Regions from separate parts of the Streptomyces sp. SGAir0957 genome, predicted to be linked through region 1. Evidence: riboswitches for the same ligand, from Rfam matches in the RefSeq annotation. Region 1 holds a riboswitch; each other region holds the start of a gene.
The links. Region 1 has a riboswitch for thiamine pyrophosphate ahead of thiC (phosphomethylpyrimidine synthase ThiC). Riboswitches for the same ligand answer to the same signal wherever they lie in the genome.
Positions count from the first base shown of each region.

Region 2: another riboswitch for thiamine pyrophosphate. It lies ahead of thiO (glycine oxidase ThiO); the one in region 1 lies ahead of thiC (phosphomethylpyrimidine synthase ThiC).
Region 3: another riboswitch for thiamine pyrophosphate. It lies ahead of C1N81_RS16700 (thiamine ABC transporter substrate-binding protein); the one in region 1 lies ahead of thiC (phosphomethylpyrimidine synthase ThiC).

Region 1 is NZ_CP027293.1:4,343,677-4,349,274, reverse strand. Features, by position in the region: gene C1N81_RS24275 (metallophosphoesterase) at 180-1,247, shown strand; gene C1N81_RS24270 (hypothetical protein) at 1,430-2,314, shown strand; gene thiC (phosphomethylpyrimidine synthase ThiC) at 2,380-4,158, opposite strand; TPP riboswitch at 4,151-4,314, opposite strand; gene C1N81_RS24260 (YibE/F family protein) at 4,385-5,598, shown strand, end outside.
Region 2 is NZ_CP027293.1:6,099,319-6,104,916, reverse strand. Features, by position in the region: gene thiE (thiamine phosphate synthase) at 1-132, opposite strand, end outside; gene C1N81_RS32440 (Rv2175c family DNA-binding protein) at 205-570, opposite strand; gene C1N81_RS32435 (NAD(P)/FAD-dependent oxidoreductase) at 651-1,883, opposite strand; TPP riboswitch at 2,044-2,157, shown strand; gene thiO (glycine oxidase ThiO) at 2,155-3,342, shown strand; gene thiS (sulfur carrier protein ThiS) at 3,339-3,539, shown strand; gene C1N81_RS32420 (thiazole synthase) at 3,541-4,335, shown strand; gene pknB (Stk1 family PASTA domain-containing Ser/Thr kinase) at 4,419-5,598, shown strand, end outside.
Region 3 is NZ_CP027293.1:2,649,968-2,655,565, forward strand. Features, by position in the region: gene C1N81_RS16695 (ABC transporter permease) at 1-1,451, opposite strand, end outside; gene C1N81_RS16700 (thiamine ABC transporter substrate-binding protein) at 1,427-2,515, opposite strand; TPP riboswitch at 2,595-2,714, opposite strand; gene rlmN (23S rRNA (adenine(2503)-C(2))-methyltransferase RlmN) at 2,745-3,851, opposite strand; gene C1N81_RS16710 (TIGR02391 family protein) at 4,336-5,196, shown strand.

The sequences.
Region 1 (5,598 bases):
GGAAAAGTCCACACCAATTCGGGAGAAAAGTGTGGCGAACAGCCGCCCGTCACCGATTCACCACCCCTGGTGCATCACACAGCACGAGCCGCATTCCTATGATGGGCGGACGACACCGCGGGCCGCTGCGACCAGGCAGTCCGATCCGGTGCACAGGCGGCGCAATGGTGGAGGGGTCGATGACTCAGGGGGCCGGTCAGGGACCCGCAGCGCGCACGGAGACGCTGCGTGACTTCCGCGTGCCCGCGTACGTCCATGACGTACCGGCGAACGTGCAGCCCACCGAGCCTGTTCCCGACTCCCCCGAGGCGGAGCGGTTCCCCGACGGCTACACGCCGACCGAGCGCGACCTGCCCGTCATCAACCGGGGGGACACGGTGCGGATGGAGACCACCGCGCCCGCGCCCCGGTCGAGCGACGAGAAGGGGCCGCTGTACGTCGTGGGCGACGTGCACGGCTACCTCGACGAGCTGCTCGCGGCGCTCCGCGAGAAGGGCCTGGTCGACGCGGACGGCGCCTGGGTGGCGGGCAACGCGCGCCTGTGGTTCCTCGGCGACTTCACCGACCGCGGCCCCGACGGCATCGGCGTCATCGACCTCGTGATGCGGCTGAGCGCCGAGGCGGCCGCCGCCGGCGGTTACTGCAAGGCGCTCATGGGCAACCACGAGCTGCTGCTGCTCGGCGCGAAGCGGTTCGGCGACACGCCGGTCAACTCGGGCGCGGGCACTGCCACCTTCCAGGCGGCCTGGTTGCTCAACGGTGGACAGAAGTCCGACATGGACCGCCTCCAGGACGTGCATCTGCAGTGGATGTCCCGGCTCGACGCGATCGAGATCGAGGACGACCACCTCCTCATGCACTCCGACACGACCGCCTATCTGGACTACGGCGACTCCATCGAGGCGGTCAACGACACGGTCCGCGAGACCCTCACGCGCAACGACGCGGACGAGTGCTGGGACGTGTTCCGCAAGCTGACCAAGCGCTTCGCGTTCCGCGACGAGGAGTCGGGCCCCGGCGCCGTACGCGAGCTCCTCGGCGCCTACGGCGGCTCGCGCGTCGTGCACGGCCACAGCCCGATTCCGTACCTTCTCGGCGAGGTCGGCACCGAGGACGCCGACGGCGAGGACAGCGGTCCGGTCGTCGAGGGGCCTCATGTTTACGCGGGTGGGCTCGCCATCGCCATGGACGGCGGCGTCACGATGGCCGGAAAGCTGCTGGTCCAGCAACTCCCCATGCATGGCTGAGAGTTCCCCGGGCAGGCGCCGTGGACGGAGCGTCCGGCGCGCCGACGGCTGAATTTCGAAAACCCCCTGTCACGGCGTGCTGTGACCGCTCTACCATCGGCTTATCCGTAGCAGGCTCCCCTCCGTTTCTGCCCGACGGCTCGTAACCATGCGGGCCACCAAGCCCTACGGAGCATCGGGGGATGCACATGAACAGCGCTCCGCATTTGCTGAACGAGGACCGCCCCGAGTTCGAGCGGATCCTCGATGAGGCGCTGCGTACCGCACCCAACCGGCCTGATCTCGCCGCCGTGGGCCAGCGGCTCAACCCCGAACAACTGCGCACCATGGCACTGAACGCCGCCGCACTGATCAGCACGGCGGCAGCCACCGAGTACGAGCAGTACACCAAGGTCCGCGACGAGCTGCGCGCCGCTCCGCAACCCGTCCGTCCGCTACGTGAAGGAGGCTCCTCCAGCTCGGCCGAGTCCGGCGGCTCCAGCTCCATCGGTTTCGCCGCCAGGGTGGGCGAGGTCGCGGAGACCACGGGACCCGGCGTCGCCGCGGTCGCCGTCGTCCTCGCCCCGGTCCTCGCCGGGACCGCGGCCGCCATCTTCCTGCTGGTCGGCTACATCCTGAAGATGCTCAACCCGCAGCCCGACTTCGCCGGCACCCTGCTGTCCGTCGGCTGGGTCTTCGGCGCGCTCACCGCGGCGGGCATCCTCGTCGCCGCGGTCTGCCTGCTCCTGACGGCCCTGCGCAACGGGTCGACCTCGCTGCAGGCAAGCGCCCACGGCGAAGCCAACAAGGAGGTGGCGCGCGCCAGGGAAGCCTGGGCCGAGGCGCTTCTCGAGCGGGGCATCCTGCCGTTCCTGCGGGACGCCCAGGCCCGGACCGCCCTGGGCGGCGGTTCGCTGAGCGGCGGCAGGGGCGGCGGCTCCACCGGCCGTATGCCCCAGCTCGGCTACAACAGGCCCGGGTTCAGCAGCCCCGACGGCGGCGGTACCGCCACGGGGCAGCGTGCCGGGTTCTCCAGTCCGGACTTCTCCAGCCCGGACTTCGGGGGCCCCGAGCACCAGCCGGACTGAGCCGGGGACAAGGGGCTCGGGGTGCACGGTGTGGCCCCGAGCCCGTCGTCATCCGCGCTCGCCGGTCAGTTGGCGAGCGGCAGGTAGACGCGATTGCCCGCCTCGGCGAACTCCTTCGACTTCTGCTCCATACCGGCCTCGACCTCGGCCTGCGTGGTGCCGTGCTCGCGACGGATGTCCTGCGAGATCTTCATCGAGCAGAACTTCGGGCCGCACATCGAGCAGAAGTGCGCCGTCTTCGCCGGTTCGGCGGGGAGCGTCTCGTCGTGGAACTCGCGGGCCGTGTCCGGGTCGAGGGCCAGATTGAACTGGTCCTCCCACCGGAACTCGAAGCGGGCGTCCGAGAGTGCGTCGTCCCAGTCCTGCGCTCCGGGGTGCCCCTTGGCGAGGTCCGCCGCGTGCGCCGCGATCTTGTACGTGATGACGCCGGTCTTCACGTCGTCGCGGTTGGGCAGGCCGAGGTGTTCCTTGGGGGTGACGTAGCAGAGCATCGCCGTGCCCCACCAGGCGATCATCGCGGCGCCGATTCCGGACGTGATGTGGTCATACGCCGGAGCGACGTCCGTGGTCAGCGGGCCGAGCGTGTAGAACGGGGCCTCCTCGCAGATCTCCTGCTGGAGGTCGATGTTCTCCTTGATCTTGTGCATCGGGACGTGGCCCGGCCCCTCGATCATGGTCTGGACGCCGTGCCGCTTGGCGATCGAGTTCAGTTCGCCGAGTGTCCTGAGCTCGGCGAACTGAGCCTCGTCGTTGGCGTCCGCGATCGAGCCGGGGCGCAGCCCGTCGCCGAGCGAGTACGTGACGTCGTACGCGGCGAGGATGTCGCAGAGCTCCTCGAAGTGCTCGTAGAGGAAGCTCTCCCTGTGGTGTGCGAGACACCACGCGGCCATGATCGAGCCGCCGCGCGAGACGATGCCGGTCTTGCGGTTGGCGGTCAGCGGGACGTACGGGAGCCGGACTCCGGCGTGGACCGTCATGTAGTCCACGCCTTGTTCGGCCTGCTCGATGACGGTGTCCTTGTAGATCTCCCAGGTCAGTTCCTCGGCCTTGCCGTCGACCTTTTCGAGAGCCTGGTAGAGCGGCACGGTGCCGATGGGGACGGGGGAGTTGCGCAGGACCCATTCGCGCGTGGTGTGGATGTTGCGGCCGGTGGAGAGGTCCATGACGGTGTCGGCGCCCCAGCGGGTCGCCCACGTCATCTTCTCCACTTCCTCCTCGATGGACGAGGTGACGGCGGAGTTGCCGATGTTGGCGTTGACCTTCACCAGGAACCGCTTGCCGATGATCATCGGCTCGATCTCCGGGTGGTTCACGTTGGCGGGCAGCACCGCGCGGCCTGCCGCGATCTCGTCACGGACGACCTCAGGGGCGACGTTCTCCCGGATGGCCACGTACTCCATCTCCGGGGTGATCTCGCCCCGCCTGGCGTACGCGAGCTGGGTCACGGGCTCGCCGGTCCTGCCGCGGCGCGGCTGACGAGGGCGGCCTGGGAAGACCGCGTCGAGGTTGCGCAGCCCGCCGCGCGGCGAGGTGTGCTTGATGCCGTCGTCCTCGGGGCGGGCGGGGCGGCCCGCGTACTCCTCGGTGTCACCGCGGGCGATGATCCAGTTCTCCCGGAGCGGGGCGAGCCCCCTGCGCACGTCGGTGTCGACGGTGGGGTCGGTGTACGGGCCGGAGGTGTCGTACAGCGTGACGGCCTGGCCGTTGGTGAGGTGCACCTGGCGGACCGGCACGTTGAGGTCGGGGCGCGAGCCCCGGATGTACCCCTTGTGCCAGCCGATGGACTTCCCGGCCTCCGGCTCAGAGCCGTTGGAGGCAGGCGTGCGTGCGTCCGTTGTGGTCATGAGACCTACTCCCTACGCCGGCATTACCCGGTAACAGGTTCGGCGGTCGACGCAGCGGTGTTCGTCGGCGGCGTTTCACGCTGTTTCACGTGAAACCGCATGGACGAAGGTCAGCGCCCTCTCAGCCCGGTGCTCCGAGCTCCCGCGTGTGCAAAGTGCCTCCACGCTAGCGTCACTTCGGACGCGTTGAACAGAGGGCCCCTGTCGTTCTTGCGATGATCGGGCGGTGACCACGACGCAGCAGCCTCCGCCTCCGCCGCCCCAACCTCCGCATGGAGAGGGTCCATCAGGGCACGGACCTGGCGGGCACGGCCACTCTCACAGTCATGGCCCCGCCGCCCCCGTCTCACAGCATCTGCGCAAGGTCATCGCGGCGATCCTGGTGCCGTTCTCCATGGCCGTCGTCGTCGGTCTCGTGGTGCTGTGGCCCGGCGGCGCTCCTGAGCACGAGCGCACCGGCGTCGGCTTCGACCGGCAGACGCAGCAGGCCACGGTCGCCGAGGTCGAGAAGGTGGACTGCAAGTCCGTGAACGCGACGGGCTCCGCCACCCAGGACCCCTCGGGCACGTCGACGCAGAACCCGTCCTCGGGTACCTGTGAGAAGGCGACGATCCGGGTCGACACCGGCAAGGACACGGGCCGTACGTTCACGGAGATCATCCAGCCGGACTCGCCACGGCAACTGCGCGAGGGCCAGAGGGTGATCGTCGCCTACGCGCCGGACGCTCCCAAGGAGTTGCAGTACTCGGTCACCGATGTGAACCGCAAGCTCCCCATGGCGCTCCTCGCCGGGATCTTCGCCCTGGTCGTCGTGGTGGTGGGCCGCATGCGCGGCGTCATGGCGCTGGTCGCGCTCGCGGTCAGCTTCCTGGTGCTGACCCTGTTCATCCTCCCGGCGATCCTCCAGGGCTCGAACCCGTTGGTCGTGGCGGTCGTCGGGGCGAGCGCGATCATGCTGATCGCGCTCTACATGTGCCATGGCCTGACGGCCCGTACCTCGGTCGCCGTCCTGGGCACCCTCGTATCGCTGCTGCTCATCGGGCTGTTGGGGTCGCTCTTCATCGGCTGGGCCGCGCTGACGGGCAACACGGACGACAACACCGGCCTGATCCACGGGCTCTACCCGGACATCGACATGAGCGGTCTGCTGCTCGCGGGCGTCATCATCGGTTCGCTCGGGGTCCTGGACGACGTGACGGTCACGCAGACGTCGGCGGTGTGGGAGCTGCACGAGGCCAACCCGACGATGGGCTGGCGCGGCCTGTACCGGGCGGGCATCCGGATCGGCCGCGACCACATCGCGTCCGTCGTCAACACCCTGGTCCTGGCGTACGCGGGCGCGGCGCTGCCGCTGCTCCTGCTGTTCTCGATCGCGCAGAGCAGCGTGGTCGACGTGGCCAACAGCGAGCTGGTGGCCGAGGAGATCGTGCGCACGCTGGT
Region 2 (5,598 bases), 1.8 Mb from region 1:
CAGCTGCACGATGTCCACGCCGCCCGCGAGCACGGCGTCGAGGAACTCCGGCAGGTCGCCCTGGCGCTTGCGGGCGTCGGTGCACAGGTAGAGCCGGGCATCGGCGAGCAGGGCGCGCTGCGGGTCGGCCATGGGACATCCCCCGTTGATGGTCGTGGTGTGCGTGCCACGCGCGCGTGGCACGCACACCGGACGGTTGTCAGGTCAGACGGCGAGCGCCTGGGCGCGGCGCTTCACCTCCGTGCCGCGATTCTCGCTCAGGGCCTGCGCGGGCGTGCCCGGCAGGGTCGGGTCGGGGGTGAAGAGCCACTCCAGCATCTCTTCGTCGCTGAAGCCGTCGTCCCGCAGGAGCGTCAGGGTGCCGGTGAGGCCCTTGACGATCTTGTCGCCGTCGATGAAGGCGGCGGGCACGTGCAGCGCCCGGTTCTCACCGCGGCGTACAGCGATCACCTGGCCCTCCTTCACCAGCTGGCGCACGCGCGTCACCTCGACGCCGAGCCGCTCGGCGATGTCGGGAAGGGTGAGCCAGTCGGGGACGAGAGCATCGGTCTTTGCGTCAATCTCGGTCACAGGACAAGCGTGCCATCTAGGACTGACAGTCGGAAAGCCGGACCGGGCTGACCAGGTGTTTTTACGGCCGCGGCGGCGCCTCAGGCCGCGGCGGACTTCAGCGGCCGGGCGGGATCGGCCAGCAGCTCCGGGTCGAGCACGGTGCCCGCCTCGATGAGTTTGCGCCCCTGGGCGAGGTCGCGGGGCTTGCCGACGGCCAGGACGGCCACCAGGGCCCCCTCGCGCAGCCAGCACACGGACCAGGCCGCACCGGCCGGGTCCCCGCGCCACACGGTCGTGTCGGCGGCACGGTGGTGCCCCGCGTACTGCACGAACCGCCCGAACTGCTCGGACCAGAAGTAGGGCACGGGGTCGTACACGGCCGGTGTCTCGCCGATGATGTTCGCCGCGACGGTCCGGGGCCCCTGCAAGGCGTTGTCCCAGTGGTGGACGAGCAGGCGCTCGCCGTAGCGCGCCGAGGGGAAGGAGGAGCAGTCCCCGACGGCGTAGACATCGGGCACGGAGGTCCGCAGCCCGGCGTCGGCGACGACCTCCCGGTGCTCGCCCAGGTCGATCCCGGAACCGGCCAGCCAGCCGGTGGCGGGCCGGGCCCCGATGCCGATGACGACGGCTCCGGCGGGCAGCCGCGTCCCGTCGTCCAGGGCCACGAACCCGGGCTCGATGTGCTCCACGCGCGCGTGGGTGCGCAGGTGGGCCCCGGCGTCGGCGTACCAGGCCGACATGGGCGCGGCGATCTCGGCGGGCAGCGCCCCGGCCAGCGGCCGCCCGGCGGCCTCCACGACGGTGACGCGGCAGCCGGCCTCGCGGGCCGCGGTGGCGAACTCGGCGCCGATCCACCCGGCGCCCACGACCACCACGTCGCGCTGCTCGGCGAGGACGGGCCGCAGCCGCTCGGCGTCGTCGAGGGTGCGCAGCAGATGCACGCCGGGGACGGCGTCGGCGCCGGGCAGCCGGACGGGTTCGGCACCGGTGGCGACGACCAGGACGTCGTAGGAGACGGGCCCGCCGGCGGTGTCGAGCTCATGATCGGCGGGCCGCACACCGGTGACCTCGCGCCCCAGCTCGACGGTGACGCCCAGGGCGGCGAAGTCCACGTCGAAGGCGGACCCGTCGGCCTTGCCGAGCAGGACGGCCTTGGAGAGCGGCGGCCGGTCGTAGGGCGGATGGGGTTCGGCGCCGATCAGCGTGACGTCGCCCGCGAAGCCCTGTTCGCGCAGGGCCACGGCGGTCTGCACGCCGGCCATCCCCGCGCCGACGATGACGACGTGCCGTCGCCCCTGAGATGTCCCGTTGCCGCTCGGTTGCTCGCTCACCGGATCACCTTAGGCATCTGATCTTGCGTCGGTCAGCGGTGCGGGCCACTCCCGCGCCGTGACGTCCTGCACACGTGTCACTGGTTTAGAGATCAAGCCGCCGTCCGCACCTGCGCCCGTACTTACTGCGGCTCGCGCCCAAGAGTTAGAGTGACCGACGTAGAGCACTCGCGGGAGCCCGTACGCAGCGGGCTGAGAGGGAGGCTGGAGCGGCCTCCGACCGTACGAACCTGATCCGGGTCATGCCGGCGAAGGGAGGGGCTGGACGCCCATGTCGCGTATTCCCACCGAAGCCACCGACGTACTGGTCGTCGGGGGCGGCATCATCGGTCTCGTCACGGCGTGGCGGACCGCGCAGCGCGGCCTGTCGGTCGCGGTCGTGGACCCCGGACCGGGCGGCGGGGCCGCCCAGGTCGCGGCCGGAATGCTGGCCGCGGTCACCGAACTGCACTACGGCGAGCAGACGCTGCTCGCTCTGAACGTCGAGTCGGCGCGCCGCTATCCGCGGTTCGCGGCGGAGCTGTCCGAGGCGAGCGGCCAGGACCTCGGCTACCGCGCGTGCGGCACGCTCGCGGTCGCCCTGGACGCGGACGACCGGGCGCACCTGCGCGAACTGCACGCGTTCCAGCGGAAGTCGGGCCTGGAGTCCGTATGGCTGTCGGGCCGCGAGTGCCGCCGCCTGGAGCCGATGCTCGCACCGGGCGTGCGCGGGGGCCTGCGGGTCGACGGCGACCACCAGATCGACCCGAGAAGACTCGCGAGCGCCCTTGTGACGGCCTGCGAACGCGCGGGGGTGACCTTCCACCGCCAGAGGGCCGAACGCCTCTCAGTGATCCAGGACAGAGCGCAGGGCGTGACCCTGACCGACGGCACCGCCCTGACAGCCGGTCAGACGGTCCTGGCGACGGGCAGCCACAGCGCCTCGCTCCCCGGCGTCCCGGACGAGGTGCGCCCACCGGTCCGCCCGGTGAAGGGCCAGGTCCTGCGCCTGACGGTGCCGCCGCGGTACGCGCCGTTCCTCAGCCGCACGATCCGCGCGGTGGTCCGCGGCAGCCACCTGTACCTGGTGCCGAGGGTCAACGGCGAACTCGTCGTGGGCGCCACCAGCGAGGAGCTCGGCTGGGACACGACGGTCACGGCGGGCGGCGTCTACGAACTCCTGCGCGACGCCCACGAACTGGTCCCCGGCATCACGGAACTCCCGCTGACGGAGACCTGCGCGGGCCTGCGCCCGGGCTCCCCGGACAACGCCCCGCTCCTCGGCCCGACGGCCCTGCCCGGCCTCCTCCTGGCGACGGGCCACTACCGCAACGGAGTGCTGCTGACCCCGGTCACGGGCGACGCGATGGCCCACGCCCTGACGACGGGTGAACTCCCGCCGGAAGCGGCCCCCTTCGCCCCGGACCGTTTCCCGGCGGCGCCCGCCCCCGCCCTGGCCACCTCGGAGCAGCCCGCATGAACGTGACCCTGAACGGCGAGCCACGAGCGGTGACGGCCGGAACCACCCTCGCCACGCTCGTGACCACGCTCACGACCGCCCACTCCGGCGTGGCGGCCGCCCTGAACGAGACGGTCGTCCCGCGCACCCGCTGGCAGGCGACAGAACTGAACGAAGGCGACCGCGTGGAGGTCCTCACCGCGGTGCAAGGAGGCTGACATGGCGGACGACGCTTTCATCCTGGGAGACACGACCTACTCCTCCCGCCTGATCATGGGCACGGGCGGCGCCCCGAGCCTGGACGTCCTGGAACGCGCGCTGACCGCGTCGGGCACCGAACTCACCACCGTGGCGATGCGCCGCGTGAACGCGACCGTGCACGGCTCGGTCCTCTCGGTCCTGGAGAAGCTGAACATCCAGGTACTGCCGAACACGGCGGGCTGCTATACAGCGGGAGAAGCGACCCTGACGGCCCGCCTGGCCCGCGAAGCCCTGAACACGAACCTGATCAAACTGGAAGTGATCGCGGACGAACGAACCCTCCTCCCCGACCCGATAGAAACGCTGGAGGCGGCGGAAACCCTGGTGGACGACGGCTTCACCGTCCTCCCCTACACGAACGACGACCCGGTCCTGGCGCGCAAGCTGGAGGACGTGGGCTGCGCGGCGATCATGCCGCTCGGCTCCCCCATCGGTTCGGGCCTCGGCATCCGCAACCCGCACAACTTCGAGCTGATCGTCGAGCACGCGCGCGTGCCGGTGATCCTGGACGCGGGCGCGGGCACGGCGTCCGACGTCGCGCTCGCCATGGAGCTGGGCTGCGCGGGTGTGATGCTCGCCTCGGCGGTGACCCGCGCCCAGGAGCCGGTGCTCATGGCCGAGGGCATGCGGCACGCGGTGGAGGCGGGCCGTCTCGCGCACCGGGCGGGCCGCATCCCCCGGCGCCACTTCGCCGAGGCCTCCTCGCCCACCGAGGGCCGGGCCCGTCTCGACCCGGAGCGCCCGGCCTTCTGAGACGGTCACAGCTCTGCTGCAGTACGGGCCCGGTCCCGCAGCGGGAACGGGCTCTGTCAGTCACTCCTCGTACACTCGCCTGCGTGGACACGACCCTTCAGGACCCGTTGCTCGGGCATGTGCTCGACGGCCGGTACCGCATCGACGCACGGATCGCGGTCGGCGGGATGGCCACGGTCTACCGGGCCGTGGACACCCGACTGGACCGCGTGCTCGCGCTCAAGGTGATGCACCCGTCGCTCGCCACGGACGTGACGTTCGTGGAGCGCTTCATCCGCGAGGCCAAGTCGGTGGCCCGCCTGGACCACCCGAACGTCGTGGGCGTCTTCGACCAGGGCGCCGAGGGCGCGTACGTCTATCTGGCGATGGAGTACATCGCGGGCTGCACGCTGCGTGACGTACTGCGCGACCGGGGCGCCCTGCGCCCCCGTGCGGCGCTCGACATCCTGGAGCCGGTCCTCGCCGCGCTCGGGGCGGCGCACCGCGCGGGTTTCGTGCACCGGGACATGAAGCCGGAGAACATCCTCATAGGGGACGACGGCCGGGTGAAGGTGGCGGACTTCGGCCTCGTCCGGGCGGTGGACACGGTCACGAACACCACCGGCACCCTGCTCGGCACGGTCTCGTACCTGGCCCCGGAGCAGATCGAGGACAACGTCGCCACACCGGGCGTGGACGTCTACGCGTGCGGCGTGGTCCTCTACGAGATGCTGACGGGCGACAAGCCGCACAGCGGCGACACCGCGGCCCAGGTCCTGTACAAGCACCTGAACGAGGACGTGCCCGCACCGTCCACAGCCGTCCCCGGACTGCCGACGGCCCTGGACACCCTGGTGGCGACGGCGACCGCCCGCTCACCGCAGGTCCGCCCCCAGGACGCCGTGGAACTCCTCGCACGCACCCGCGAGGCCCACGCGACCCTGACCGAGACCGAACTGGACGCGGCGCCCCCGCAGGCCCACGAGACGCAGCACGCGGGTGCGGAGAACCGCACGAGCGTGCTCCCCCGCGCAGTGCAGCCGCCCCCGGAGAACCGAACAAGCCGCCTGCAGTCCCCACCTCCGCCACCACCCAGGCCACGCACCCAGAACCGCGCCAGGTTCGCGATCATCGCGACCCTCCTCCTGGTCCTCGGCATCGGCGCGGGCGTCTGGTACATAAACGCCGGCCAGTTCACCGAGGTCCCCCCGCTCCTCGCCAAGACCGAGGCCGAGGCGAAGAAGCGCCTGGACGAGGCGGGCCTCCACCCCGGCGGCAAGGTCA
Region 3 (5,598 bases), 1.7 Mb from region 1:
ACCATCGGCAGGTCGACCTCCCGCCAGGCCCGCAGCGGCGAGGCGCCGAGCACGGCGGCGGCCTCCCGCAGCCGCCCGTCCACGGCGCGCAGGACCGGCAGCATCGTCCGTACGACGAAGGGCACGCCGACCAGCGCCTGGGCGAGCGGCACCAGGATCCAGGAGGCGCGCAGGTCGAGCGGCGGCTTGTCGAGCGTGATGAGGAACCCGAACCCGACGGTCACCGCGGACACCCCGAGCGGCAGCATCAACAGCGCGTCGAACCCGCGCACCAGGCGGCCCGCGCGCCGGGTCAGCGCCGCCGCCGCGAGCCCACCGATGACGAGGGCGATCCCGGTGGCGGCGAGCGCGTACTCCAGGGAGTTCCAGACGGCATTGATCGGCGCTACGAGGAAGGTCCCGCCGTCGGAGTCGCCGAGCGCCCGGTAGTACGCGAACCCGTATCCGCCCGGTGCGTCGAGCGAGCGCTGGATCAGCACGCCGAGCGGCAGCAGGATCAGGACGGCGACGGTGGCGAGGACCCCGGCGAGCAGCGCCCACTGCCCGGCCCCGCGCGGCTTGCGCGCCGTGTGCGCCGCGTCGACGAGCCGGAGCGCGCTCTCCCGGCGCCGCACGCTCCAGGCGTGCACGCCGAGGATCAGCCCGACCGCGACGAACTGCACGAGCGTGAGGACGGCCGCCGTCGACAGGTCGAAGATCTGCGCGGTCTGCCGGTAGATCTCGACTTCGAGGGTCGAGTAGCCGGGCCCGCCGAGGATCTGCACGACCCCGAACGACGTGAACGTGAAGAGGAAGACCATCAGCCCCGCCGCGGCCACGGCCGGACCGAGCGCGGGCAGCGTCACCCTGCGGAACGCCGCGAACCGCGAGGCGCCGAGCATCCGCGCGGCCTCCTCCTGGCGCGGGTCGAGCTGCCCCCAGAGCCCGCCCACGGTCCGCACGACGACGGCGTAGTTGAAGAAGACGTGCGCGACGAGGATCGCCCAGACCGTGGTGTCGAGCCGCACTCCCCACAGCTCGTCGAGGAGCCCGCCCCGCCCGACGAGCGCCAGGAACGCCGTCCCGACGACGACGGTCGGCAGCACGAACGGCACGGTCACGACCGCCCGCAGGATCTGCTTGCCGGGAAAGTCGAGCCGCGCGAACACGTACGCGCCGGGCAACGCGATCAGCAACGTCAGAGCCGTCGACGCGAGCGCCTGCCACACCGTGAACCACAGGACGTGCCGGATGTCCGCGTCCCCGAGGACGTCCCCGATCCGGCCGAACTGCCAGGCGCCGCCGACGAGCAGCCCGCGGCGCACGATGGCGACGACCGGATAGGCGAAGAAGACGGCGAAGAACGCCACGGGCACGACCATGAGGCCGAGCCGCGCGGCGTCCCCGGAGAGACGGGGCCGGGACGTACGCGCAGGGGTCTCCCGCGTCACTTCCTTACGAGCGAGGTCCACGACTTGACCCACTTGTCACGATTGTCCGTGATCATGCGCATGTTCATGTACGCGGGGTCGTCGACCCGTACGGCGTACTTGGTGTACTCGGCGGGCGCGTGGGCGTCCTCGGTCACCGGGTCGACGAACATGTTGAGCGGCATGTCCTCCTGGAACTCCTTCGAGATCAGGAAGTCGAGCAGCGCCTGACCGCCCTTCTCGTTCTTCGCCCCGTCGAGCAGCCCGGCGAACTCGATCTGCTGGAAGCACGTCTTGGTGGCCACGCCGACCGGCGACGTCTTCGGCTGCGGGTCCGCGTAGATCGCCTCGGCGGGCGGCGAGGACGCGTACGACACGACGAGCGGCCGGTCGCCGCCCGCCTTCTTGCCGCCGGCGCTGCCGCTGAACTCCTCGTTGTAGGCCTGGTCCCAGCCGTCGACGACCTTCACCCCGTTGGCCACGAGCTTCTTCCAGTAGCCCTGCCAGCCGTCCTCGCCGTACTGTGCGGCCGTCCCGAGCAGAAAGCCGAGACCGGGCGAGGAGGTGGCCGCGTTCTCGGTGACGAGCAGGTTCTTGTACTGCGGCTCGACGAGATCCGCGAAGGAGGACGGCGGCGCCAGCTTGTGCCGCTCGAAGTACTTCTTGTCGTAGTTCACGCAGATGTCGCCGGTGTCGACCGGCGTGACCTGGTACCTGCCGACGAGGACGTCGAGCCGGAACTCGCTCAGCACCCGGTCGATCCCCCTGGCCTTGTACGGGGTGAAGATCTTGTTGTCGACGGCCCGGGACAACAGCGTGTTGTCGACGCCGAAGAACACGTCGCCCTGCGGATTGCCCCTGGACAGGATCGCCTTGTTGACGGCCTGCCCGGCATCACCGTCCTTCAGGACTCTCACCTTGTACCCGGACTTCTCCTCGAAGTCCTTCAGCACGTTCTTGGAGACGGCCCAGGAGTCATGACTGACGAGGGTGACGGTCTTCGAGTCGCCGGAGCCGCCGTCACCGGACGACCCGCAGGCGGCGAGGGCGACCAGCCCGAACCCCACGGCCAGGGCGACGCTTGTCCTCTTACTGATGGTGCTCATTGTTTTTCCTCCTGGAATGACCAGGAGAAGACGCGGCCCCGCCCGGAGCCTTCACAGGTCCCCGGGCAGGGCGCAACAGCATGAGTGATGACCGAACTTCCTACCCGGAATGACCCGGGCGAGGTTCAGAGGGTCTGCGGCCTGCGGTGTGGAACCGGTGCCGCACTCTCAGCGCTGTGGCGCTCCCCTGTCGGAATATGAAGATGTAGTTGTTCCCGCCGGCCCCAGGCTACCGCTCGGTCGCGGCGAGCTGACCGCACGCCCCGTCGATCTCCTGGCCACGGGTGTCCCGGATGGTCACGGGCACCCCGTGCGCGGCGATCGCGTCGACGAACGCCTTCTCGTCCTCGGGCCGCGACGCGGTCCACTTCGACCCCGGCGTCGGGTTCAGCGGGATGAGATTGACGTGTACCGGCTTGCCCCGCAGCAGCCGGCCGAGCCGGTCACCACGCCACGCCTGATCGTTGATGTCGCGGATGAGCGCGTACTCGATCGAGAGCCGGCGCCCGGACTTCGCGGCGTACTCCCACCCGGCGTCGAGGACCTCGCGCACCTTCCACCGGGTATTGACCGGTACGAGGGTGTCGCGCAGCTCGTCGTCGGGCGCGTGCAGCGAGATGGCGAGGCGGCACTTGAACCCCTCGTCGGCGAACCGGTGAATGGCCGGCACGAGCCCGACCGTCGACACGGTGATGCCGCGCTGGGACAGCCCCAGGCCGTCCGGCTCGGGGTCGGTCAGCGCGCGGATGGCGCCGACGACCCGCTTGTAGTTGGCGAGCGGCTCGCCCATCCCCATGAAGACGATGTTGCTGAGCCGCGCGGGACCACCGGGGATCTCCCCGTCCCGCAGCGCGCGCATCCCGTCCACGATCTGGTGCACGATCTCGCCGGTCGACAGGTTCCGGTCGAGCCCGGCCTGCCCCGTCGCGCAGAACGGGCAGTTCATCCCGCATCCCGCCTGCGACGAGATGCACATGGTGACCCGGTCCGGGTAGCGCATGAGCACGGACTCGACGAGCGTCCCGTCGAACAGCCGCCACAGCGTCTTGCGCGTGGTCTCCTGGTCGGTCGACAGATGCCGCACGACCGTCATCAGCTCGGGCAGCAGCGCCTCCCGCAGCTTCTCCCGCGAACCGGCGGGGATGTCGGTCCACTCCGCGGGGTCGTGCGCGTACCGCGCGAAGTAGTGCTGCGACAGCTGCTTGGCGCGGAACGGCTTCTCACCGATCGCGGCAACAGCCTCCTTCCGCTCGGCGGGCGAAAGGTCGGCAAGGTGCCGCGGCGGCTTCTTGGCTCCGCGGGGGGCGACGAAAGTGAGTTCTCCGGGCTTAGGCATGGCTGTACCAGTGTCGCAGATAGATGGGGCTGACCTGGGGTCGTCGCGCTGGACGCCTGTCACTGTCGGTCGCCGCTGGTCACTGGTGAGCGGCCTCGGACGGCCCAGGGACGGCCCGGGCCGCGCCAGTGCTACCCCAATCCACCTCGGCCGATGGCGGTTTCGGCTGTCTACCGCAACGCGTCGGCATTGCCCCCCCAGGCACGGGCATGAGGACGTTCAAGCCATGGGTATCCATACACGATCGCTTCCGCGGCAACTGCTGGCAATATCAGGAGAAAACGACACATTGACGCACAAGGGGGAACTGAAGAAGATGCCTATCTCAATCGAATTACCCGAGGGATTCCCTCGACCGGCCGGAGATTCCGGAAGGCTACTCCTTCAGTCTTTATTCACGGCACACAAGAGAGACGGCCGCTGGCTAAGCCCCAAAAAGCTGAACCGGCTACTTCAGAGGTCTAGCACGTCACTCCCCGAGGCCATGCTTGAATTGCCCTCTGGACTTACGAGAGAAACCGCAGAAGAAATCAACATCCGCAACTCAATCGGCGAAGTACATCTGACATTTGCAGGAGTTGCCAACTGCGTCGGATCCGACGCGATCTTGCGGGTTTTCTTCGAGATCCTTGCGGAGGCTGCAGAGAAGGAGCGGGAAGAGAGTCGATGGACCTTGGGGCGAGTACGCATCACCCCCGAGGAGACCGATCGGGTCAAGTCTGCACTTGCGGGACTCACCTTCCGCAATCCGGTTGATTTCCTGATGGGGATTGTGGAACTTGAGCCCTGGTGTATCGGCGCATCTAGGAGCGGCGGCTGGGACATGTATGTGCCTGCAGGAATGTCGGTCGACAGCAGGATTCGCTTCTTTTCCGGGACTCGAAGTATTACCGATTATTGGCGTAGGCGCGAGGATTTCATCCTTAGATCTGACACCCTACGCATGGGTCGCACGCTCGACGGAATGCACCCGGAGGTGATTTCTGCGGCTGGCGAACTCTGGGCCGACGGCCACTTCACACAGGCCGTCCTTGCGGTTTTCCGTCACATCGAATTCCGGGTCCAAAAGGTAACAGGCGAGCTATCCGAATCAGGGCAATCGCTAATGGCTAAAGCGTTCTCGGATGCGGGTTTAGACGTGCGAAAATCTCATGGAATGTCGGGCCAGAGTGAGCAGGCGGGATTTAAGTTTCTATATATGGGGGCCATGGCTGGCCTGCGAAACCCTCGGGCTCATGGCAACCCGCCCAAGGAAGAGGAGGCCGAAGCTTACGAAGCGGTTGCCTTTGGAAGCCTGCTACTACGCCGCCTGGACCTGGCTTCTCAGCGACTGAACTCCCCGTGATCGATACAGGCTGAGCCTCACAGCCATGCACCCCCACTCTCCCCAGCTCCCATCCCGTCCGCCGTCGACCCACACACCGTGGAGCGGGCGTGGTTCATGGCGTCCAGGTGGAGCGCGCCACTGTACGAACGACCTGGACGCCATGGGCCGCGTCTGCTCGGCTCTGCCTGGGTCGATGGTGGACGGGATGGGAGCCCACCACGCTCACCACGCACGGGCCTGCGGCCGGGAACGGCGCCCCCTCCCACCCGGTGCCGGCCGATCCCCCGCCGGAGGCATCGTCTGTGACCGTGGGCCGAAGTCGTCGGGTGCTCGCCTCATGACCTCCGGGCCTATCCACTGTGGGCGGGCGTCGGCGCAGCCGGGGCAGCGCGGGCCGAAGGCATGAGCGCAGCCCCGAGC